Regions from separate parts of the Streptosporangium vulgare genome, predicted to be linked through region 1. Evidence: riboswitches for the same ligand, from Rfam matches in the RefSeq annotation. Region 1 holds a riboswitch; the other holds the start of a gene.

Evidence for each region. A riboswitch is a leader RNA that binds a small molecule or an ion and turns the genes downstream of it on or off. The one in region 1 is predicted to bind glycine.
Region 2: it holds a riboswitch for glycine, as region 1 does, so the genes downstream of both, gcvP (aminomethyl-transferring glycine dehydrogenase) here and gcvT (glycine cleavage system aminomethyltransferase GcvT) in region 1, are expected to answer to the same signal.

What each region holds. Positions count from the first base shown of each region.
Region 1 covers NZ_JBHMBS010000003.1:568,583-575,638, reverse strand. Annotated here, with positions in the region: gene ACFFRH_RS09255 (FtsX-like permease family protein) at 1-2,330, opposite strand, end outside; gene ACFFRH_RS09250 (ABC transporter ATP-binding protein) at 2,339-3,049, opposite strand; gene ACFFRH_RS09245 (helix-turn-helix transcriptional regulator) at 3,115-3,714, shown strand; glycine riboswitch at 3,845-3,943, shown strand; glycine riboswitch at 3,944-4,038, shown strand; gene gcvT (glycine cleavage system aminomethyltransferase GcvT) at 4,072-5,163, shown strand; gene gcvH (glycine cleavage system protein GcvH) at 5,160-5,549, shown strand; gene ACFFRH_RS09230 (L-serine ammonia-lyase) at 5,623-6,999, shown strand.
Region 2 covers NZ_JBHMBS010000014.1:176,107-183,162, forward strand. Annotated here, with positions in the region: gene ACFFRH_RS27405 (tetratricopeptide repeat protein) at 1-196, opposite strand, end outside; gene gcvP (aminomethyl-transferring glycine dehydrogenase) at 313-3,168, opposite strand; glycine riboswitch at 3,350-3,442, opposite strand; gene ACFFRH_RS27415 (MerR family transcriptional regulator) at 3,458-4,078, opposite strand; gene ACFFRH_RS27420 (bifunctional nuclease family protein) at 4,223-4,693, opposite strand; gene ftsR (transcriptional regulator FtsR) at 4,773-5,423, opposite strand; gene ACFFRH_RS27430 (double zinc ribbon and FHA domain-containing protein) at 5,450-5,962, opposite strand; gene ACFFRH_RS27435 (sugar phosphate nucleotidyltransferase) at 6,320-7,056, opposite strand, start outside.

The DNA.
Region 1 (7,056 bases):
CCGAGCAGCACCGTCAGCCCGAAGACCGCGACCGCGACCGTCGTCGCGCCCAGCAGGGTCCGGCCCGGAGACCGGGTGAGCCCGCTCACCGCGAGTCCGGCCACCCCGCGCGGTGAACGGGCCCTGCGCGGCAGTCGCACGACGGGCCGTACCGCCTCGGCGGGCGGCACCCGCGAAGCCCGCCAGGCCGGGAGCAGGCCCGCCAGCAGCGCCAGCGTCACCGCCGCCGGGACCGCCAGCCACACCCGCTGGCCCGGCGGCGGCGCCCCCGACCAGGAGGCGACCGGCCAGGAGAGCGCGACCGACAGGAGACCCGCGAGCAGGCCGATGGCACCCACCTCGCAGAGCACGGTCCCGAACAACCTCGGCCGTGACCAGCCCAGGCAGGCCAGCACGCCGAGTTCGACTCTCCTGGCCCGTACGGCCGCCGCCGCGCCGTTGACCACGAACAGCCCGCAGACGGCCAGGACCAGAACGAACAGCACGAGTGACTTGCGGTCGACGGCGTTGAGGATCCGGTAGGCGACGTTCTTGTTCACCCAGTCCTCCTCGATGGTCAGCGCGGGGCGCCCGTAGGCTCCTGCGGGCAGGCCCACCGTCACCGGCGACGGTGACGAGCCGACCGTGATGTCCACCTCCAGGCCGGTGACCGCCACGATGTCCCTGGCCACCTGGCTGATCCGCTCCCGGCTGACCGGGTCGGGCCCGGTGACGCCGGCGACCCGCACCCGGACGACGCTCAGCGGCGCCGGCGCCGTGGGCTGCCCGTCGGTCCTGTCCGCGATCTTTTTGAGCCAGGGCAGGCTGGTGAGCAGCAGGGGCGGTGTCTGGAGATATCCGGCGACGTTGTCGTTGGGCAGCAGGGACCGGCCGCCGAGGAGCGCCGCGGTCCGGCCGTCACCGGGCCGGGCGACCGGCGGGTTGTAGGTCTCCATCGGGAGCCGGGTCAGCTCACCGAGGCCGGGCAGCCTCGCCGGGTCGAACCTGCCGACGACCCGGGTCTTGAGGTCACCGGTGTGGCGCCTGGAGATCGCCCTGCGCTCCAGCCTGCGGAACTGGGTGTCGGACGCCCCGACCGTCGCGCCCGCGAAGTCCTCTGTCACGCTCGTCACCCCCGAGAACCACGGGTCCTTCCAGACGCCGGACCCGTTGCGCACGGGGAGCGCGTCGAGCCCGCGCTCCCCTCGCCGCCGGTACTCGACGGGCCCGGACGCCCAGTACCTCGTCAACGGCACGTAGTGCCCGTCCGACAGGTCCGACCAGCGGTCGAGCATCGTCTCGTAGGCCTGCCCGGCGTCGACGGCGAGCCGCCTGACCTCCTCGCCCCGGTGCGCGGCGAGATAGGGCAGGAGCCGCTCGGCCGGCACGCCCCGGACGACCTTCTCGGCCGCCTCGGCGGGCAGTCGCCGGATCACGATCTCGTCCCGCTGATCCTCGTAGGGGGTGGACGCCGCGATCAACGGGATCTCGTTGGGGTCGTCCTTGACCGTCTCCGCCCGCAGGTAGTGTCCCTCGACCAGCGCTCCTTCCAAGCCGGCCAGCCGCCCTTCGGCCTCCGGGTCGACGGCGGCGAGCAGGAACGGGAACTCCTGGTAGATCGGCACGCCCGCCTGACCGGGCTTCAGATCCCCCCAGAGGTATTCGTCATTCGCCCCCTGCGCGGTCCGGGTGGACCAGTAGCCGCGGTCGGGCAGCGTCCGCTCGGAGGGGAAGGGGCTGGTCTCCGCCGGGTCCTGCGTCCAGCCGAGCGAGGTCGCCAGCCGGACCCGCCGGCCGCCGGGGAGCTCCTCCTCGGCCCCTTCGACGAACTCGCCCCCGAGCTTGATCCCAGCGAAGTCGACCTTGACGGGGCGGCGGGTGACGTACTCGTACCGGGGTTGCAGGAACGGGATGCGGGTGAGGCCGCGGTCGGTGACGCGAGTGCGCTCCACGCGCAGCATCGTGCGGTCGCCCTCGTGCAGCAGGCCCGTCACGTCGATCCTGACGCTCACCGGTTGCACCACGTAGCCGATCATGCCGATCGGGGCGGCGACCTCGACGCCGTTGATCCGCTCGATCCGTTCGTACTGGTCGAAGGTGATGCCGCCGAAGATGCCCGACAGGTAGTTGGCGCGGACCAGCCCCCGCGACCGCTCGACGGCGGTGGCCGAGTTCTTCGGACGGACCAGGATGTCGTACTGCGCGCGGAAGTTCTCCCTGACCGTGCCGACGATCTCCAGTCGCTGGGTCTCCGCGGTGCCGGTCAGCACGGTGAAGCCCGTCGCCGCGATCACGATGCCGAGCAGCAGCACCAGCGCACGGCCGATTCGGTGCCGCAGCTGGGACAGCACGAGGCGGATCATCCAAGGCGCCCGATCCGGTCGAGCACGCCCTCGGCGGGCGTCACCCGGTCGTCGCCGACGATCCTGCCGTCCCGCATCCGCACCACCCGGTCGCAGGCCGCCGCCACCTCGGGATTGTGCGTGGCGACCAGCATGGTCATGCCGTACTCCTCCCGGACCGACAGCAGCAGATCGACGATCTCCTGGCCGGTGACGCTGTCGAGGTTGCCGGTCGGCTCGTCCGCGAGGAGCAGGGGCGGGTGGGCGATCAGCGCGCGGGCGATCGCCACCCGCTGCAACTGCCCGCCGGAGAGCTCGCCGGGCAGCGCCCGCTCCCGGCCGGCCAGCCCGACCGCGGCGAGCAGTTCCCTGGCGCGGGCTCGGCGGTCGAAGGCCACCCGGCGCGGAAGCACCGGGACGAGCACGTTGTCCAGCAGGCTCAGCGCCGGGAGCAGATGGAAGCGCTGGAAGACGAAGCCCACCGCGCGCCGGTGCCGGTCCAGCCCCCGGCGGCCGAGATCGTCGACGCGCCTCCCGCCGACGTGGATCTCACCCTGGTCGGGGAGATCCATCACGCCGACGAGATGGAGCAGCGTGGACTTTCCCGCCCCCGAGGGCCCCATGAACGCGACCGCCTGACCGGCCTTGATGTCCAGGTCGACCTCGTCGAGTGCCCGTGTGGGGCCGTGGACGCGGCTGACGCCCCGCACGCTGACTTCTACGCTCATGGCAGATACATTGTCACAATGTATGAAGATTCGGGAAGCACCTATCTTGTGACAATGTAGGAATCATGCCACTCAGCCATGCCGTGCTCACCCTGCTGGCCGACGGCCCCAGCCACGGCTACGAACTCAAGGCGCGTTTCGAATCGACGGTCGGTCCCCAGTGGGGCGGCCTCAACATCGGGCACCTGTACCAGATCCTGGACCGGCTGGTCAGGGACGGTCACGTCACCCGCAGCCACGTCACCCAGAACGACCGCCCGGACAAGACGCTCTACCGGCTGACCGAGACGGGCGCCGCCGAGCTCCGGGAGTGGGCGGCCGCCCCGTGGGTCCGCTCGTCGGGGTTCCGGGACGAGTTGTTCCTCAAGCTGCTCGCGGCCACCCGGCTGGGCACCGACGCCCTCGGCGCGTTCGTGTCCGCGCAGCGCCAGGCCTACCTGTCGGACCTGGCCGCGCTGACGCGGCTGCGCCGCGAGCAGGACGACCCCCTGGTGTCCCTGCTCGTCGACGCGGCCATCGCGCACACCAGGGCCGACCTGCAGATCGTCGACGGCGCCGAGGAGCGTCTGGCCGCGACGGCCTCGGGCGGCGCGGCCGTGGACACCGCGGGGATCGATGACCCCGGATGGGCCGAGGAGTCCGTACGGGCCGAGGACGCCGGGTGAACCGGGGACACCGTACGGACCGAGAAGGCTGTACGAACCGAGGACGCGCAGGCGGGGGACGGCATCGCCGATGAGAACAGGGGATTTCGCTCGGCCGGTGCGGGCGGTTAGGCTGGCCGCTGACACCGATGAATCCCGTGCGGGAGAGCGTCCTGACACCCAGGCCAGGACCCCTGAAGGAGCAAGCCCTCCCCGCGAACCTCTCAAGGCAAAGGACCGTGCGGGTAGGTGCCCTCTGGAAAGCAGGTCCCACGACCTCGCCGAAGGTGAAAATCCGGTAAAACCCGGATGAAACTCTCAGGCACCCACGACAGAGGGGGAGGATGCTCTCATCTGTCCCTTGTCTGAGGTGCGCACATGTCCCGACCTACGCCGCTGCGCGGCGTGCACGAGTCCCTCGGCGCGACGCTGACCGACTTCGCGGGCTGGCTGATGCCGCTCCGCTACGGCAGCGAGTCGGCCGAGCACAACGCGGTCCGCCAGGCGGCCGGCCTGTTCGACCTCTCCCACATGGGCGAGATCTTCGTGACCGGGCCGCAGGCCGCCGAGGCCCTCGACCACGCCCTGGTCGGCCACCTCTCCGCGCTGGAGCCCGGCCGCGCCCGCTACACGATGATCGTCGACGCCGAGGGCGGCGTGCTGGACGACCTCATCGTCTACCGGCTCGCCCCCGCCGAGTTCATGGTCGTCGCCAACGCCTCCAACTACCCGCGGGTGGCCGCCGAGCTCACCGGCCGCGCCAAGGGCTTCGACGCCGTGGTGGACGACCGCTCCGAGCAGTACGCGCTGGTCGCGATCCAGGGCCCGCGCTCCGCGGAGATCCTGGGCGCGCTCACCGACGCCGACCTCGACGGGCTCAGGTACTACGCCGGCCTGCCCGCCGTCGTCGCGGGCCGCGAGGCTCTCATCGCCCGTACGGGCTACACCGGCGAGGACGGCTTCGAGCTGTTCGTCTCCGCCGAGGACGCGGAGCCGGTCTGGGCCGCCCTCACCGAGGCGGGCGCGCCGCACGGCCTGATCCCCGCGGGCCTGTCCGCGCGCGACACCCTCCGGCTGGAGGCCGGGATGCCGCTGTACGGCAACGAGCTGTCGGCCGGGCTCACCCCGTTCGACGCCGGGCTGGGCCGTGTGGTGAGGTTTGACAAGCCGGGCGACTTCGTCGGCCGGGCCGCCCTCGAATCACGCAAGGACGTCCCGCCGTCGCGCCGCCTGGTCGGTCTGATCGCGACCGGCCGCAGGGTGCCCCGGCACGGGTATCCGGTGGTGGTCGCCGGTGACGGCACGGTCGTCGGCGAGGTCACCAGCGGGGCCCCCTCCCAGACACTGGGCAGGCCCATCGCGATGGCCTACGTGGACAACGGCCTGTCGTCAGGACTGGCCGTGGACATCAGGGGCAGCCACGAGCCGGTCGAGGTGGTCGCACTGCCTTTCTACAGGAGGAAAAAATGAGCAGCATTCCCGAGGACCTGCACTACACCAAGGAACACGAGTGGATCTCCGGCATCGATGACGGCCTCACCCTCACCGTCGGCATCACCGCCTACGCGGCCGAGGCGCTGGGCGACGTGGTCTACGTGCAGGTGCCCGAGGTCGGCTCGACCGTCGCCTCCGGTGACGCGGTCGGCGAGGTCGAGTCGACCAAGTCGGTGAGCGACATCTTCGCGCCGGTCTCCGGCGAGATCGTCGAGGTCAACCAGGCCGTCGTGGACGACCCCTCGCTGGTCAACAGCGACTCCTACGGCGACGGTTGGCTGTTCCGCGTACGTCTTGAGGGCTCCGCCGACGACCTGCTGTCGCCGGAGGAGTACGCCGCGCTCACCTCGGGTGAGTCCTAAGCCTCTCCCCCCTCGCGTCACGGCCACGCGCGTCCGGAGGACGCGCGTGGCCGTCCACGCTGGAAGGATTCAGATGACGATCAGTGTCTTCGATCTCTTCAAGATCGGAATCGGCCCGTCCAGCTCGCACACCGGCGGCCCGATGGCCGCCGCCCACAAGTTCGCCCGCGGCCTCCACCAGGACGGGCTCCTGGAGAAGACCGCCCGGGTGAGCGCCATCTTGTACGGCTCGCTGGGCCTGACCGGCAAGGGCCACGGCAGTGACAAGGCCGTGCTGCTCGGCCTGTCGGGTGAGAAGCCCGAGCTGGTCGACGTCGACACGGTCGACGAGCGGCTCGCCGCCATGCGCGAGTCCGGCACCCTCTCCCTGTACGGCTCCCGCGAGATCCCCTTCGTCATCGGCGAGGACCTCGTCTTCGAGCGCAAGGTCTCGCTCCCCGGCCACCCCAACGGCATGCGCTTCACCGCGCTGTCCGAGTCCGGCGAGACGATCCGCGAGAAGGTCTACTACTCGGTGGGCGGCGGCTTCGTCGTCGACGAGAACGCCACCGGCGCCGACCGGATCAAACCCGACGACACCGTCCTGCCGTACCCCTTCACCACGGCCGCCGAGCTGCTCGCCCAGTGCGCGGAGACCGGGCTGTCGATCTCCGGGCTGATGCTGGAGAACGAGCGGGCGTTCGGCCGCACCGAGGCCGAGATCCGCGACCAGTTGCTCGTCCTGTGGCGGGTCATGAGCGAGTGCGTGCAACGCGGCATCGGCAAGGAGGGCGTGCTGCCCGGCGGCCTGAAGGTCCGCCGCCGCGCCCACCAGCTCCACCGGCAGCTGCGGAGCGAGCCGGCGGAGAAGGACTCGCTGCAGACGATGGACTGGGTCTCGCTGTTCGCCCTCGCGGTCAACGAGGAGAACGCCGCCGGAGGCCGCATCGTCACCGCGCCCACCAACGGCGCCGCGGGCATCATCCCGGCCGTGCTCACCTACTACGACCGCTTCACGAAGGACCCCGACGACGAGGGCGTGATCCGCTTCCTGCTGACCGCGGGGGCGATCGGCGTGCTCTTCAAGGAGAACGCCTCCATCTCCGGCGCCGAGGTCGGCTGCCAGGGCGAGGTCGGCTCGGCCTGCTCGATGGCCGCCGCCGGGCTCACCGAGGTGATGGGCGGGACCCCCGAGCAGGTCGAGAACGCCGCCGAGATCGGCATCGAGCACAACCTGGGGCTGACCTGCGACCCGATCGGCGGCCTGGTGCAGATCCCGTGCATCGAGCGCAACGCGGTCGCCTCGATCAAGGCCATCGCCGCCGCCAGGATCGCGATGCGCGGCGACGGCCGCCACTTCGTCTCGCTGGACAAGGCCATCAAGACGATGCGCGACACCGGCCGCGACATGCTCGACAAGTACAAGGAGACCAGCCGGGGAGGGCTCGCGGTCAACGTCATCGAGTGCTGAGCGGGCCCGGGTTCCCGGTCGGCGCGTGGGAGCGCGCGGGAGGAGGGTCGCGGATCC
Region 2 (7,056 bases), on a different contig from region 1:
TGCGCGCGGCCGCGCGCGAGCCCGCCACGTCCCCGCTCTCCTCCAGTACCACCGCGAGCCCCACCGCCGCCTGGGCCCGGTCGGGCTCGCCGGGATCGGCGACCAGCTCGGCGAAGATCGCGGCGGCGCCGTCGAGGTCCCCCGACTCGGCCAGTCTTCGCGCGGTGTCCAAGGGACGGGTGTCCACCTCAGGCATGCAGGATCCTTCCGGATACGGAGACGCCCCGAGCCTAACGACTCGGGGCGCCCTCCGTCCTGTCGCATTCCCCGCGAATATCGCGGTTCGCGCGGGCTTCCCGCTCCCCTCGGCGATCAGTCCTCGTACGCCTCCAGGGGAGGGCAGGAGCAGACCAGGTTGCGGTCGCCGTAGGCCTGGTCGATGCGGCGGACCGGCGACCAGTACTTGCCCTCGCGCACCGACGGCAGCGGGTAGGCCGCCTCGGTCCGGCCGTAGGGGTGGCCCCACTCGTCGGCGACGAGGCTGTCGGCCGTGTGCGGGGCGTTGCGCAGCGGGTTGTCGGTCCTGTCGTACGCCCCGGAGGCGACCTTCGCGATCTCCTCGCGGATCGCGATCATCGCCTCGCAGAACCGGTCGAGCTCGGCCAGGTCCTCGCTCTCGGTCGGCTCGATCATCAGCGTGCCGGCCACCGGGAAGGACATGGTCGGGGCGTGGAAGCCGTAGTCGATGAGGCGCTTGGCCACGTCGTCGACCGTCACCCCGGTCTCCTTGGTGATCTGGCGCAGGTCCACGATGCACTCGTGGGCGACGAGGCCGCCGCGGCCGGTGTAGAGGACCGGGTAGTGGGGGCTGAGCCTGCGGGCCAGGTAGTTGGCCGACAGGATGGCCTGCTCGGTGGCCGCCTTCAGGCCGTCGGCGCCCATCATCCGGATGTAGGCCCAGGAGATGGGCAGGATGCCCGCGGAGCCGTACGGCGCGGCCGAGACCGGGCCGACCGCGGTACCCTCGCGCAGCGGGTGGCCGGGCAGGTAGTCGGCCAGGTGGGCGCGGACCGCGACCGGGCCGACGCCGGGGCCGCCGCCGCCGTGCGGGATGCAGAAGGTCTTGTGCAGGTTCAGGTGGGAGACGTCCGCCCCGAACTCCCCCGGCCTGGCCAGGCCGACCAGCGCGTTGAGATTGGCGCCGTCGACGTAGACCTGCCCGCCGGCCTCGTGCACCAGCTCGCAGATCCGGACGATCGTCTCCTCGTACACGCCGTGCGTGGACGGGTAGGTCACCATGATCGCGGCAAGCTGCTCGCGGTGCTTCTCGATCTTCGCGACGAGGTCGTCGACGTCCACGTTGCCCTGGTCGTCACAGGCGACCACGGCCACGCGCATGCCCGCCATCACGGCGCTCGCGGCGTTGGTGCCGTGGGCGGACGAGGGGATCAGGCAGACGTCGCGGCCCGACTCGCCGCGCGCGGTGTGGTAGGCGCGGATCGCCAGGAGCCCGGCGAACTCGCCCTGGGAGCCGGCGTTCGGCTGGAGCGACACGGCGTCGTAGCCGGTCACCTCGGCCAGCCAGCGCTCCAGCTCCCCGATCAGCTCGATGTAGCCCGCGGCCTGGTCCTCGGGCGCGTAGGGGTGCAGCCCGGCGAACTCCGGCCAGGTGATCGGCTCCATCTCGGTGGTCGCGTTGAGCTTCATGGTGCAGGAGCCCAGCGGGATCATCGACCGGTCGAGCGCGATGTCCTTGTCCTGGAGCCTGCGCAGGTAGCGCAGCATCGCCGTCTCGGAGCGGTGGCTGTGGAAGACCGGGTGGGTCAGGTAGTCGCTGACCCGGGCCAGCGCGGCGGGCAGCGCGTCGTGCGCGGCGGCGTCGAGGTCGGCGAGCACGGCGCCGCTGACCTCGAAGGCGGCCAGGACCTGCTCCAGGTGGAGGAGCTCGGTCCTCTCGTCGCAGGTGACGCCCACGTGGTCGGCGTCGACCAGGCGCAGGTTCACCCCGTTGTCGCGGGCCGCGGCGACGACCTTCGCGGCCCGGCCGGGCACCCTGGCGAGCACGGTGTCGAAGAAGGTGTCGTGCACGACCTCGACGCCGCCCTGGCGCAGGCCCTCGGCGAGCACGACGGCGTACCGGTGGGTGCGCCGGCCGATCCTGCGCAGGCCCTCGGGGCCGTGGTAGACGGCGTACATGCCGGCGATCACGGCGAGCAGCACCTGCGCGGTGCAGATGTTGCTGGTGGCCTTCTCGCGGCGGATGTGCTGCTCGCGGGTCTGGAGCGCGAGCCGGTACGCGGGGCGCCGGTCGGCGTCCTGGGAGACGCCCACCAGGCGGCCCGGCAGCTGGCGCTGGAGGCCGTCGCGGACCGCCATGTAGGCGGCGTGCGGGCCGCCGAAGCCGAGGGGGACGCCGAAGCGCTGCGAGGAGCCGACCGCGATGTCGGCGCCGAGCTCGCCGGGCGCGGCCAGGAGGGTGAGGGCCAGCAGGTCGGCGGCGGCGACCACCTGGGCGCCGCGCGCGTGGGCGGCGTCGGCGATGGCGCGGAAGTCGCGGACCCTGCCGCTGGCACCGGGATACTGCACGAGCACCCCGAAGCACTCGGGAAGCTCCTCGGTGAAGTCGCTCTCGACCAGCTCGATGCCGAGCGGCTCGGCGCGGGTGCGCAGCACCGCCTTGGTCTGCGGCAGCGCGTCGGCGTCCACCACGAACACCTTCGAGGGGCCGCGGCCCGCGCGGCGGGCGAGGGTCATCGCCTCGGCGGCGGCGGTGGCCTCGTCCAGCAGGGAGGCCCCGGCCACGTCGAGGGCGGTCAGGTCGGAGACGACGGTCTGGAAGTTGATCAGGGCCTCCAACCGGCCCTGGGAGATCTCCGGCTGGTAGGGCGTGTACGCGGTGTACCAGCCCGGGTTCTCCAGGAGGTTGCGGCGGATGACGCCCGGGGTGATCGTGTCGTGGTAGCCGAGGCCGATCATCGAGGTGAGCACGGTGTTGCGCCCGGCGAGGACCCGCAGCTCGGCGAGGGTCTCGGACTCCCCGGCCGCCGGGGGCAGGCTCAGCCGCTCCGAGGAGCGGATCGCCTCGGGTACGGCCACCGCGACCAGGTCGGCGACGGAGGCGAATCCGACCGCCTCCAGCATGCGGGTCTGGCCGGCGTCGTCCGGCCCTATGTGGCGGGTCGCGAACGGAGGGGAGCCGAGTTCGCTGAGCGATGACAGGTCGGTCATGGTGAAGCCTCCCGGGACGGGGTGGAGACCGGCGCTGGGCGCGGGCGTATGCCTGGTCTCCCCCTCTGTCATCACGACCGTCGTGCGGGGTCGTGACCTGAGAGCTTCACCTGCCCCGTGTCGGGCGGCTTGCACCGTCGGTGAGTCGCGCCTGGCGGGCGCGCCTGCTTTCCAGAGTTGCCTCGTCCGTGCGGTACCGGGTGCCTGAGAGATTCCGGGGAGGTTGCTCCTTCGGCGCCCCGATCGCGGTCGGGGTCTCTCCCGCACAGGGTCAGTGGCAAGTCCGAGTTTACCCGGTTCGTCGTGCTCTGCGACGGCGGGCCAGCTCATCGGCCTGATGATCTCCTAAAGGGCCGTCGCTCGACTCCGCACGTTCGCCCGGTAGATCCGCGAGGGAGCCCTCCACCTCCTGCCACACCCGTCCCAGCGCTATGCCGAAGACTCCCTGACCGCCCTGGAGCAGGTCGATGACCTCGTCGGGCGAGGTGCACTCGTAGACGCTCACCCCGTCGCTCATCAGGGTGATCCCGGCCAGGTCGTTGACGCCCCGGTCGCGCAGGTGCTGCACGGCGATGCGGATCTGCTGGAGGGAGACGCCGGTGTCGAGGAGCCGCTTGACGACCTTGAGGACCAGGATGTCGCGAAAGCCGTACAGCCGCTGGGAGCCGGAGCCGTGGGCGGCTCGCACGGTGGGCTCGACCAGGCCGGTGCGCGCCCAGTAGTCGAGTTGCCGGTAGGTGATGCCGGCCGCGGAACAGGCCGTGGGACCGCGGTAGCCGATGTCGGCGGGCACCTTCACCGGTTGCCCGTCGAACAGCAGACCCTCTTCACCCGCGCGCTGACGTGCCGACTGGCGCCGTTCCGGGTCATCCTGATCGGCGTTTCTACCCTCGCCGCTGCTGACCGCCACGCGGACCTCCGGCTTTCTCTCATCCCACGGCCTGATCTGGGGGTTTACGCACGGCCGCGGGTTTCACTTGCACCGTAGGACTGGGGCCAAGTCCAGTCAACGACCCCACCCGGCGCGTCGTGAAGCGTAAATGCACCGAAATTCCTACCCCGCGCGGCCGAAGTCCTCGGGTGTGATCGTGTCAAGGAACTCCCTGAACTTCTCCACCTCGTCCTCCTGGTCGTCGGGGATGATCACCCCCGCCTCCCGGACCACGTCCTCACTCGCGAAGATACGTGCGCCGGTGCGAAGTGCCAAGGCGATCGAGTCCGAGGGACGCGCGCTCACCTCGACCCCGTTGGAGAACACGAGATCCGCGAAGAAGATGCCGTCGCGCAGGGCGACGATGTTGACCGTGCTCAGCCGGACCCCGAGCCCTTCGAGCACGTCGCGGAACAGGTCATGGGTGAGCGGCCGAGGCGGTGGCTCCTCGGCCTGGGCCATGGCGATCGCCGTGGCCTCCGTCATGCCGATCCAGATAGGTAGGTAACGCTCCCCATGCGTCTCTTTCAGCAAGACGATCGGCTGGTTGGAGGGCATCTCAACTCGAACGCCCACGACCTCCATCTGCAACACGGGCTGCTCCGTCTTCGCTGGATTCCGACCGGTTTGTTCAACGTAACACTCGTGGGGGTACGAGTGCCTGGTCAGGTTCTCACCGGCCCAGGGCCCCACGAACGCCGGAACGCAGCAGAGAGGCGTGCAATTCCAGCAGCAGGCCGGAGATCTCCCTGGCCGTCTCGTCGGCCTGGTCGATGGCGCCGGGGCCACGGCGGCGCAGGAGCGGGGCGACGGCCTGCTCGACCAGCCCCGCCTCGCGCTCGGCGGCGGCCTTGACGGCCCGCAGATGGCGGGCCCGCAGGCCGAAGGCGGCGAGGGCCCCTACGCTGCGGGCCACGGCCAGCGCCTCGGCGTCGTAGTAGCGGGCCACCGCGGCGAGCAGGCCGTAGTCCTCCAGCTCGGCGAGGGTCTCCTCGTCGAGCTCGGCGGCGGCGAGCAGCTCCTCGCGGGTGAGCCGGACCTCCGGGGGCGCGTCGTCGGGGACGGCGCGCGGCCGGGCGGCCGGACGCTCCTCGCGGTCGGCCGCCTCCAGATGATCCTTGATGACGCGCAGCGGCAGGTAGCGGTCACGCTGCTCGCTGAGGATGTAACGCAGCCGCTCGACGTCGGCGTAGGTGAACTTGCGGTAACCGGAGGGACTGCGCTCCGGCTCGATCAGCCCCTCGCCCTCCAGGAAACGAATCTTGGAGATGCTGACATCGGGGAACTCGCCCTGCAGGAGAGCGAGCACCTCCCCGATGCTCATGTGCGCACGAGCGGCCTGCGAGCTCATCATCCTCCAGCGGCGCCGCGGGTGAGGAAGACGAGGCGGAACTTGCCGATCTGCACCTCGTCCCCGCCGTACAGCGGGACCTCCTCGATCCGCTCACGGTTCACGTACGTGCCGTTCAGGCTGCCGACGTCGCGGACGGTGAAGACCCCGCCGCCGCGCCGGTAGAACTCGACGTGGCGCCGCGAGACCGTGATGTCGTCGAGGAAGATGTCGCTCTCGGGGTGGCGGCCCACGGTGGTGAGGTCGCTGTCGAGCAGGAACCGGCTGCCGGCGTTGGGACCGCGCATCGCGACCAGCAGCGCGGTGCCCGGGGGCAACTGCTCGACGGCCTGCCGTTCGGCGAGAAGCGTCTCACCTGTCTCCGCCTCGTAGGCCTCGATCCCGGAGAGAGAAATCGTCGATGTGCTGTCTCCGGGGGTCTCGGCTTTGGTAAGCGGCGACCCGCATCGTGAACAGAAACGGGCATCCTCAGGATTGGCATGACCGCACTGCGTGCAGTAGACGCTCGGCATCGATCGGCTCGGCCTCCTACCGCGAAGACGCGGCAACGGTGCTCAGTGATGCGCGCCTCGCTTCTTCGCTTCTCAAGTGTTTTCTCGGACTGCGAATGCCGCAACCTACAGTGATGAGGGGCGAAGGTCAAGGTTGACGCTGAACCGCGGGTACGGTCGGTGACAAAGTTACAGTGGGGCACTGTCTCCGGTCCATGGCGCCGCGCTGTGTTTGTGGCAACCGCTCGGCCCGGGACCCCCGTCCGAGCCCTTTCCCGCCCGGCTTCCCCGGCTTCCGGCCCTGCCTCCGGCCCGGCGGGGAACCCCCGCCCCATGCCCGCCCCGCGCCTGCGGCGCACCGGCCGGGGCCGGGTCCCGTCAGCCACCCGCTGCCTCCTCGACCACCCGCGCCCAGTGCTCGATCAGGGTCTGCGCGGAGTCGACGTCGAACCCCTCGGCCCACAGATGGGTGACCGCCTCCGTCGGGTCGGGCAGCACCAGGGTCCAGCTGCCGTCCTCTGCGACGACCCGCACCCCGTCGGTGGTGTCGATGCGGTAGTGCTCGGCGGCCTCGATGACCGAGCGCATCACCGCGCCCTTGGCCGCCCACGGGGTCGGCACGGTCCGGCGCAGCAGCTTGGCCTCGGGGATCCTGGCGTCGATCTGGCTGAGCGAGAGCCGGGTCCTGGCGACCAGGCCCAGCAGGCGCAGGAACACCGCCAGGCCGTCCACCGTGGGCCCGAACTCGGGCACGATGAAACCGCCGCGCCCGTCGGCGGCGAAGATCATCTCTGGCCCCCTGGCGGCGGCGGTGAGCGCGTCGATCGCGGTGGAGGTCCACTCGGCCTGGACGCCGTGGAACCTGCAGACCTGCTCGGCCACCCGGGTGGTGGTGACCGGCAGCGCCACCCTGCCGCCGCGCCGCTCGGCGGCGACCAGGTCGAGCACCACCAGCAGGGCGCGCTCCTCGCTGATCAGCTGGCCCTTCTCGTCCACCAGCGCGACCCGCTCCCCCACCGGGTCGAAGCGCACCCCGAAGGCCGCCCTGGAGGAGCTGACGAGCTCCGAGAGGCGTTGCAGGTCACGGCGGCGCTCGGCGAGGGTCTCGGTGGGCG